4 regions of the Martelella soudanensis genome follow, and region 2 is predicted to be linked to each of the others. Evidence: riboswitches for the same ligand, from Rfam matches in the RefSeq annotation. Region 2 holds a riboswitch; each other region holds the start of a gene.
The links. A riboswitch is a leader RNA that binds a small molecule or an ion and turns the genes downstream of it on or off. The one in region 2 is predicted to bind thiamine pyrophosphate.
Positions count from the first base shown of each region.

Region 1: it holds a riboswitch for thiamine pyrophosphate, as region 2 does, so the genes downstream of both, thiM (hydroxyethylthiazole kinase) here and HQ843_RS10830 (ABC transporter permease) in region 2, are expected to answer to the same signal.
Region 3: it holds a riboswitch for thiamine pyrophosphate, as region 2 does, so the genes downstream of both, HQ843_RS11960 (TRAP transporter large permease) here and HQ843_RS10830 (ABC transporter permease) in region 2, are expected to answer to the same signal.
Region 4: it holds a riboswitch for thiamine pyrophosphate, as region 2 does, so the genes downstream of both, thiB (thiamine ABC transporter substrate binding subunit) here and HQ843_RS10830 (ABC transporter permease) in region 2, are expected to answer to the same signal.

Region 1 is NZ_CP054861.1:4,592,376-4,594,572, reverse strand. Features, by position in the region: gene thiE (thiamine phosphate synthase) at 1-146, opposite strand, end outside; gene thiM (hydroxyethylthiazole kinase) at 143-937, opposite strand; TPP riboswitch at 990-1,084, opposite strand; gene HQ843_RS21920 (CoA-acylating methylmalonate-semialdehyde dehydrogenase) at 1,137-2,197, opposite strand, start outside.
Region 2 is NZ_CP054861.1:2,257,992-2,260,188, forward strand. Features, by position in the region: gene HQ843_RS10825 (ABC transporter substrate-binding protein) at 1-474, opposite strand, end outside; gene HQ843_RS10830 (ABC transporter permease) at 508-1,263, opposite strand; TPP riboswitch at 1,330-1,433, opposite strand; gene HQ843_RS10835 (sugar porter family MFS transporter) at 1,660-2,197, shown strand, end outside.
Region 3 is NZ_CP054861.1:2,509,367-2,511,563, reverse strand. Features, by position in the region: gene HQ843_RS11960 (TRAP transporter large permease) at 1-1,316, opposite strand, end outside; TPP riboswitch at 1,443-1,545, opposite strand; gene HQ843_RS11955 (lytic murein transglycosylase) at 1,669-2,197, opposite strand, start outside.
Region 4 is NZ_CP054861.1:1,309,691-1,311,887, reverse strand. Features, by position in the region: gene thiB (thiamine ABC transporter substrate binding subunit) at 200-1,210, opposite strand; TPP riboswitch at 1,249-1,347, opposite strand; gene HQ843_RS06315 (FKBP-type peptidyl-prolyl cis-trans isomerase) at 1,576-2,013, shown strand.

The sequences.
Region 1 (2,197 bases), 2.3 Mb from region 2:
ATGCGCTCGCGCGTCGAGGCGTGCTTCATACGAAGCTGGACGATGGTCGCGCCGCCCGCGATGGCATCCCTTGCAGTGGCGACCATGCCGTAATCGCCGCAAAGTTCCGGATCGAGGACGAGATAGAGGGAAAGGTCGAAGTTCATGGCAATTCGATCTCCGCTTCGAGGGCAAGCGTGTCGGGCGTCACGGCGGCGAGCGCATCGAGGAAATGGACCTGGAACGAGCCGGGGCCTTCCGCCTTTCCATGCGCGCGTCGCCCCGCGACGCCGTAATGGGCGAGCGCTGCGACCGTCGCTTCGAAGGCATCCTCGCGCCATGCCCCGGCATAGCCGCCGACAAGCGCCGTCAGCGCGCAGCCGAGCGCCGTGACCCGCGGCATCAGGGCAGAGCCGCCGCCGATGCGGGCGCAGCGTTCGCCGTCGGTCACGAAATCGCGCTCCCCGGTGACGGCCACGACCATGTTGCGCTCACGGGCGAGCGCTTTCGCGGTCTCTTCGGCGGCCGCCACGCTGTCGCCGGCATCGACCCCCTTGCCGGCGCTGGTGGCGCCTGAGAACGCGAGGATTTCAGAGGCATTGCCGCGCAGGATCGTCGGGCCGAGGCCGAGAATTTCGAGCGCTGACCTGGCCCGGAAGCCGGTGGCGAAATGGGCGACGGGATCCAGCACCCAGGGCGTGTTGTTGCGGTTGGCGGTCTCGGCCGCGGCCTTCATGCCGGCGAGCCAGTCTGGCGAAAGCGTACCGATATTGATGGTGACGGCGGAAGCGATTCCGGCGAATTCGCCGGCCTCCTCCTTCGCGTGGACCATCGCCGGAGAAGCGCCTGCGGCCAGCAGCACATTGGCGGCGATATTCATCGCCACGTAATTGGTGATGCATTGCGTGAGCGGCGCTTCAGCGCGCATCTTCTGAAGAATGGCAGCAATATCAACCATCGGCTTCCTCCTTGCTTTGGCGGAGAAACCAGACGGGCCGGAGGGACGAAGCTCGCGAACCCGAGTGACTCCCTCCGCCGGTATGATCCGGATCAGGTTCCAAGGGTTCATCTCAGCCGGCTTTCGCCGACGCCCCTGTCGCTCTTGTTGGCCGCTATATAGCAGAAAAACGCCGCCCGGTAAGGGGCGGCGCGGTATTTTACTTCATCGTCGGCATCGAGAATTCCGCGCCGGCGCGGATGCCCTTGGGCCAGCGCTGGGTGATGGTCTTCAGGCGGGTGTAGAAGCGAACGCCTTCCGGCCCGTGCATGTGGTGGTCGCCGAACAGCGAGGCCTTCCAGCCGCCGAAGGAGTGGAACGCCATCGGAACCGGGATCGGCACATTGACGCCGACCATGCCGACCCTGATCTTGTGGGCGAATTCGCGGGCGGCATCGCCGTCGCGGGTGAAGATCGCGGTGCCATTGCCGAATTCATGGTCGTTGATCCACTGGGCGGCCTCGTCATAGCTCCTGGCGCGGGCGACCGAGAGGACCGGGCCGAAAATCTCTTCCTTGTAGATCTTCATGTCGGTCGTGACCTTGTCGAACAGGGTTGCGCCGATGAAATAACCGTTCTCGTAGCCCTGCAGCTTCAGGCCGCGGCCATCGACCACCAGTTCCGCGCCTTCTTCGACGCCCGAATCGATGTAGCCGTTCACGCGTTCGAATGCCGCCGCCGTCACCAGCGGGCCCATATCGGCTTCCGGATCGGTGCCGGGGCCGACCTTGAGGGCTGCAATCCGGGGTTTGAGTTTGTCGATCAGCCGGTCCGCCGTCTCGTCGCCGACCGGCACGGCCACCGAGATTGCCATGCAGCGCTCGCCGGCGGAACCGAAGGCCGCGCCCATCAGCGCATCTGCCGCCTGGTCCATGTCGGCATCGGGCATCACGATCATGTGGTTCTTGGCCCCGCCGAGCGCCTGGCAGCGTTTGCCGTTGGCGGTCGCGGTGGTGTAGATGTAGCGCGCGATCGGGGTCGAGCCTACGAAGGAAACGGCTTCGATATCCGGATCGGTCAGCAGCGCGTCGACGGCCTCCTTGTCGCCCTGGACGACGTTGAAGACGCCATCGGGCAGGCCCGCTTCCTTCAGCCACGCGGCAATCAGCAGCGAGGCGGAGGGATCGCGTTCGGACGGCTTCAGCACGAAGCAGTTGCCCGCCGCAAGCGCGATCGGGAACATCCACATCGGCACCATCGCCGGGAAGTTGAACGGCGTGA
Region 2 (2,197 bases):
GGTGATGTCGTCTTTGGCAAGGCCGGCGTTTTCAAGCATCGTGGCCACGACCGCGTCCTCGATGCCCGCGACCGAAAAGCCGATCTTCCCGCCCTTCAGGTCGGCAACGGACTTGATCGGCCCGTCCGAAAGCACCGTCAGCGTGTTGAGCGGGGTCGAGACGAGTGTGCCGAAGCGGACGATATCGATGCCGGCCTCATGATCGAGATAGAGGTTGGGCTGGTAGTGAATGCCGATATCGACCTTGCCGGCCGCCACCATGCGCGGCACCATGGAAGGGTCGGACGGCGGGAGCAGTTCAACGTCGAGCCCCTGATCGGCGAAATAGCCGTTCTCTGCGGCAATCACCAGCGGCGCGTGGTCAGGGTTCACATACCATTCCAGGATCACGTCGAGTTTGTCGGCGGCACTTGCCAGTCCCGGCGCAAGACCCTGCGCAACGGCAAGGGCTGCGGCGAGCGCGAATTTCTTCAGCATGTCATTCTCCTATATGTTCGAGCCGGCCGCTCAATCCTCATGCGACCAGCGGGTGAAGAAGGGAGCGGCGAGATCCACCGCCTTTCGAAACAGCACGGCTTCGAGCGCCAGGATCAGCATGGCGGCGAACACGGTTTCGGTCTGCATGCGGGCATTGGCCTGGACCATGAGAAAGCCGAGCCCGCCGGCAGAGCCCACCCATTCGCCGACGACGGCGCCAAGCGGGGCCAGCGGGGCCGCGATCCTGAGGCCGGAAAACAGCTGGGGCAGCGCCAGCGGCAGGCGGATGAAGCGCAGCATCTCGAAATGCCCGGCGCCATCGAGCCTTGCCGCTGCCACCACTTCCGGATCGGTGCGCCGCAGTCCGTCGGCGAAACTGGAGGCGACGGGGAAGAACACGATGATCGTCGTCATCACCACCTTGGAAGCGATGCCGAAGCCGAACCAGAGCACCAGCATCGGCGCGATCACGAACACGGGAAAGGATTGCAGCACCACCAGCACGGGCCAGATGAAACGGCCGATCCGGGGAAAGGCCGATATCAAAATGGCCGCCGCCGCGCCGAAGACAGCGCCGATCGCAAAACCCGCCAGGATTTCCCTGAGCGTCACCAGCGCCTCTTCAAGCAGCATGGCATGGGCGGTGCCGATCTTTGCGAGCACGGCGAGCGGCGGCGGCAGGATATAGCGCGGCAGGTCGCCGAGAACGATGATCGCCTGCCAAAGCGCAAGGAGCCCGATCACGATCGTCAAAAAGGTGAGAACAGCCGAAAGGGTACGCTTCAATCCCGCTCTCCCCGGCATGGCCGGGCAGCGGAGGCGTCAATAGAGGCTGATTTTCTGGGCGTGTCGCTCAAGACCAAACTCCGTTCCTACGCCGGCATAACCCGGATCAGGTTCAAGGGTTCGGCCATCGGCCATCTCAGTGTTTTAAAAACACACCCCTCGGATGAGGCTATCTATGCCGCGCGGGGGGCGGAGGTCAAGAGCCACGGCGGCATAGACGGAAGTGCCCGCTAATATACCGACCAAAGCCCGAAAGGATTTGACAAGGGGGGCGGTTTCCATTTTCAACTTGTGGTTCAAGGCCGGCCGCGGTTTTTCAGCCGCGGTTAACAAACAGGGCCATATGCGTAAGGGGCGGCGACAGTCAGGATCTGCCGTCAGAGCGGAGGAAACTCGATGTTAATCGCCATCGTCATTGTGGCAGCGCTGTTCGGCATGCTCTTCGGTTTCGACCAGGGCGTGATTTCCGGCGCGTTGCCGTTCATCAAGCAGGATTTCACGGTGTCGGCCTTCATGGAAGGCGTGATCACCTCTGCCGTACCGCTCGGCGCGGTCGCAGGCACCATCCTTGCCATGATCACCACCGATCGGTACGGACGCAAGCCGATGCTGATCCTGGGAGCGATCATCTTTCTGGTCGGCTCGCTGATCTCCGCGCTTGCCTTCAACCAGTATGTCCTGACCCTTGCCCGCCTCGTGATAGGCGTCGGCATCGGCGCCTCGGCGATGACCGCGCCGATGTTTCTGGCCGAGGTCGCGCCGGCGCGCATTCGCGGCACCATCGTCTCGGCCTTCCAACTGATGATCACCATCGGCATCATGGTGTCCTACATGTCGGACGCGGCCTTCGGCGGGGCGGGCGACTGGCGCTGGATGATCGGCGTCGGCGTGTTCCCGTCGATCGTGGCGCTGGTCGGCATCCTGCTGTCGCCGG
Region 3 (2,197 bases), 250 kb from region 2:
GCCGCCAGCGCCGCCGCCTCCGTGGTCGTGACGATGCCCAGGCGAATGCCGAACACCACGATCAGGCCGAGACCGAAGGCCGGCAGGGCCGCGATCCCGGCACGCTTGCGCATGGTTGCCGAAGCCGGCGGCCCGCCGCTCGCGGCGGCCATCGCAAATCTTATGGCGACGGCGAGAAAAGCGGCCATCAGCAGGCCGGCAAACAGCCCGCCGACGAGCAGCGCGCCAACCGGAAGATTGGTCGCCGTCGCCAGTATGAGAAAGGCGATCGATGGGGGAATGACATTGTCGAGAACGGAGGACGCGGCGACAAGCGCCCCGGCGCGGGCGGGCGGATAGCCGTGACGCACCAGTTCGGGATGGAACGTCGAGGCGGAAAACGCGGCATTGGCAACGGAGGAGCCGGATGCTCCTGAAAACAGAACGCCGGTCAACAGCGTCGTCTGCGCCAGCCCGCCACGATAATGGCCGACCAGCGAAGCCGCGAATGTGACGAGTTTGCCGGCCGCGCCCGACAGTTTCAGGAACGCGCCCGCGAGGAGAAAGAAAGGGATCGCCAGCAACAGGAATTTAGACATTCCGGCAACGCTATTGACGATGATCGCCTGTTCCGTCTGCAGCGCCCCGAAGGCGATTGCGATATAGGACGATGCCAGAAAGACATGGGCGAGCGGCGCGCCCGCCAGCAAGCCGAGAGAGGCGGCAACCACCAGCGGCAGGCTTGCCGGCAGCCCGGCGTCGATTGCAAGTCGGCCGACCGCCCCATAGACAACGCCGCCGAAGATGAGGGCGAGAAGCAGGGGCCAACCGGCGGACCGCTCCAGCCGGCGCAGGCACAGCAGCGCGAGCAGCCCCAGACCGCCGAAGGCGGGAAAGGTGAAGCGGACCCATTCCGGCAGCCCGAGCGTCGGCGACATGCCGCCAAGCCCGAGGCTCGCGCCGATGCCGCCGACGAGGAGGATCAGCCCGGCGACAACGCTGACGCCGTCGGCCACGACGCGCAGCATCCCGGACGCGCGACCGGACAAGCGCTTTGCGAGACCGTCGAACCGCATCGACAGCGGACCGGAGAAGGTCAATGGCAGGCCCGCGGAAATCAGACCGATGTTCAGCCAGATGCCGAGATCCTCCATGCCGATGACGCCGGTGTGAAAGACATAGCGCAGGCAGACGCCGGCCATGACAAGTGCCAGCATCGCCATCAGGATAACCGCGGCGAGCAGACCGAGGGCGGTTTCCAGCCCGTCCGCAAGCCGTCCGGCCGCGCGACGGGTGACCGTTGCAGCCCGGGTCACGGCCGGCACGGCCTGACGCATGAACGGTCGCCCAGACGGCGGCGCCATTGGCGGCCTGCGGTTCTCATCGGGAGGCAAGGCTTCATGGTGCGATCTCCAGGATGTTGCAATCACGGAGACCGGCGGAGAAGAGAAACACAATGGCGAAGCGGCCAAATTTTCCGTTCCTACGCCGGCATGACCCGGATCAGGTTCAAGGGTCCGGCTCAGCGCCGTCTCAGCATCGCATGATGCACCCCTCGGAATAGTCAGGTTTTGTCCGCCTTTCAGGCCTCTGTCAATGGCATGGCGCGTACGCGATGCCCGGCGGCGGGAATTTCGGGAGCCCGCGATATCCGGAAAAGCCTGTCGGGTACACTCTGTCGGCGCGGGCTCACTGAAGCCTGAGCAGCAGAGCCATCGACGGTTCGCCCGTGACGTTCAGCCCGTTCTGCCGCTGGTAGGCGGCGATCGCCGCGCGGGTCTGGTCGCCGAATACGCCGTCGACGGCGCCGGCATCGTAGCCCGCCGCCGCAAGCCGCGATTGCAGCTGTTTGCGCTGATCGGCGGTGAAACCATAACCGTCTGCGGGGAAACCGCCCCTCAGCGGGCCCGCGCCCGCAATACGGTCGGCGAGATATGCCACGCCCAACGCATAATTGGTGGAATTGTTATAGCGCTTGATGACGTTGAAATTCGGCCCCACGACAAAGACCGGGCCGCCGGGCTGGGGCTGTATCCTGGTGGTTGCGGCGGCGGCGCCCGGCGAGCCCTCCTCGCCGCCCCAGGGCTGGCCTTTCCGCCAACCGGAGCGGGCAAGATAATTGGCCGTGCTCGCAAGCGCGTCGGTCGGGTCGCTGTCCCAGATATCGCGACGGCCGTCACCGTTGAAATCGACGGCGTAGGCCAGGTAGGAGGTCGGA
Region 4 (2,197 bases), 950 kb from region 2:
GCCTGCCGGAGAGATGCCCCGAAAGGGGCAGTGAGGGTAATGCAGCGTTTCGGATTGTGAGGGCGTTCGCGGGGATGGACTCGCCCCTCACTGTCGCTGTCGCGACATCTCTCCCCTCCGGGGCGAGAAGATTGGGGGGCTATGCGGCGCGGCCGTGTGTCGCGGCGCTGCCCGAAGCTTGAGACGGAAACAGCCGCACTCACCGCGCGCTCATGGCGTTCAGCCATTCATCGATCCATTTCTGACGGTTTTCGGCGACCACGTCCGGTGAAAATTGCAGGGTCTTTTCGGGCTTGACCGCATCCGCGAAGGCGGCGGGCAGCGGATCGGTGGTGGCGGCTGCCGGCATCATCCAGTTATGGGTCGGGATCGCGTCCTGAAAACCGGGGGTCAGGATGAATTCGAGGAAGGATTTCGCAAGCGCGGGATCATCGGCCATGGCGGTCATGCCGGCGACCTCGATCTGGATATAGAGCCCGTCCTTGAAATCGATCGCCTTGTAGCGATCGCTGCCCTCGGCGATCTCGTGATAGGCCGGCGAGGTGGTGTAGGACAGCACCATCGGCGCCTCGCCGCTGGTAAACAGCCCGTAGGCCTCCGACCAGCCCGGCGCGACCGTCAGGATCCGGTCGGAGAGTTTTTTCCACTGCTGGGCGGCGTCATCGCCATAGACCGATTTCATCCACAGCAGCATGCCGAGCCCGGGCGTGGAGGTGCGCGGGTCCTCGATCACCAGCTTCTCGCCGGCGGGTCCGTTGACCAGTTCGTCGAGCGTGGTCGGCGGCGCGTCGATGCTTTCGGTGTCATAGACGATGTCGAACCAGCCGTAATCGAAGGGCACGAACACTTCGTCGGAAAAACCGCCGGGAATTTCGGTATTCTCGGTCGAGACCCCGGAGTCTGCGAAAAAGCCGGTTTCCTTCGCCTCGTGGATCAGGTTGTTGTCGAGGCCGAGAACGATGTCGGCCGGGCTCGACTGCCCCTCAAGCTTCAGCCGGTTGAGAAGGGCGACGCCATCCTGGACGCTGACGAATTTCAGCGTGCAGCCGCAGGTCTTCTCGAAGGCCGCCTTCACCAGCGGTCCGGGCCCCCATTCGGCATTGAAGCTTTCATAGGTGTAGACGGTGAGGACCTTGCCCTCCTGGGCTGCCGCCGGCAGGGCCGGAAGGGCTGCGAGCGCCAGAATTGCGATGGCTGAGCGATGGATCATGACGCCTCCTTTGTGTTCCGTGACTGAAGGGGAAAACGGCGTCCTGCGCCTCTAATCCCTCCGCCGGTGCTAGCCGGATCAGGTTCTTCGGGTTGGCCTCAGGCCTCTCAGCGAAAATCGCACCCCGTTAGAGCTCATCAACACCTATCGCGGCGCTCCCGGCATTTCAAGAGGCGCATGATTTGAAAAATCGGCTCAAACGCACTAGGTAAAGAGCGGGTCCGGCCTGCCGGATGCCAAGCCGGTCGTCATGCGAAAACAAAGCGTGTCGGCTCATCCTTCAGGGGCGAAAGCACTCTGGAAACGGGAAACGGCGCGGCCGATCGCGGCCAGCGTGCAGTGTTCAAAAGGAAGGAGCACACGAAATGACAGAAGCCAAAACGGGCGATACCGTTCGTATTCACTACACCGGAACCCTCAATGACGGTTCGACCTTTGACAGTTCCGATGGCCGCCAGCCGCTGGAATTCACCGTGGGCGCCGGCCAGATCATCCCCGGCCTCGACCGCGAGATCGCCGGCATGGCCGTCGGAGACAATCGCGATGTGAAGGTGGCCTCCACCGAAGCCTACGGCCCCCACGACCCGCAGAAGGTGCAGGTCGTACCGCGCTCCGCGATGCCGCAGGAGGTCGAGGTCGCCCCCGGCATGCAGCTTCAGGCGCGCACGCCCGATGGCCAGACCGTGCCGCTGATCGTCACTAGGGTCGAGGAGCGGGAAGTCACGGTCGATGCCAATCATCCGCTGGCGGGCCAGGACCTGAACTTCGCGGTCGAACTGGTCGAGATCGTGAAGGCCGCCTGATCGGGGTCCCTGATCAACGCTGCCGCGCGGTTTTCGAACTATGTGAAAATATTGCGGCGCGAAGGTGGCAACCTGCCATGATTTTGCCATTCTTTGGCTGAATGGCTTTGCTAATAATGGGCTGGTACGCAACGCCGTGTGTCAGCCCTTTTTGGTGAGCCATACCCATGCCGGATTCCCGGAA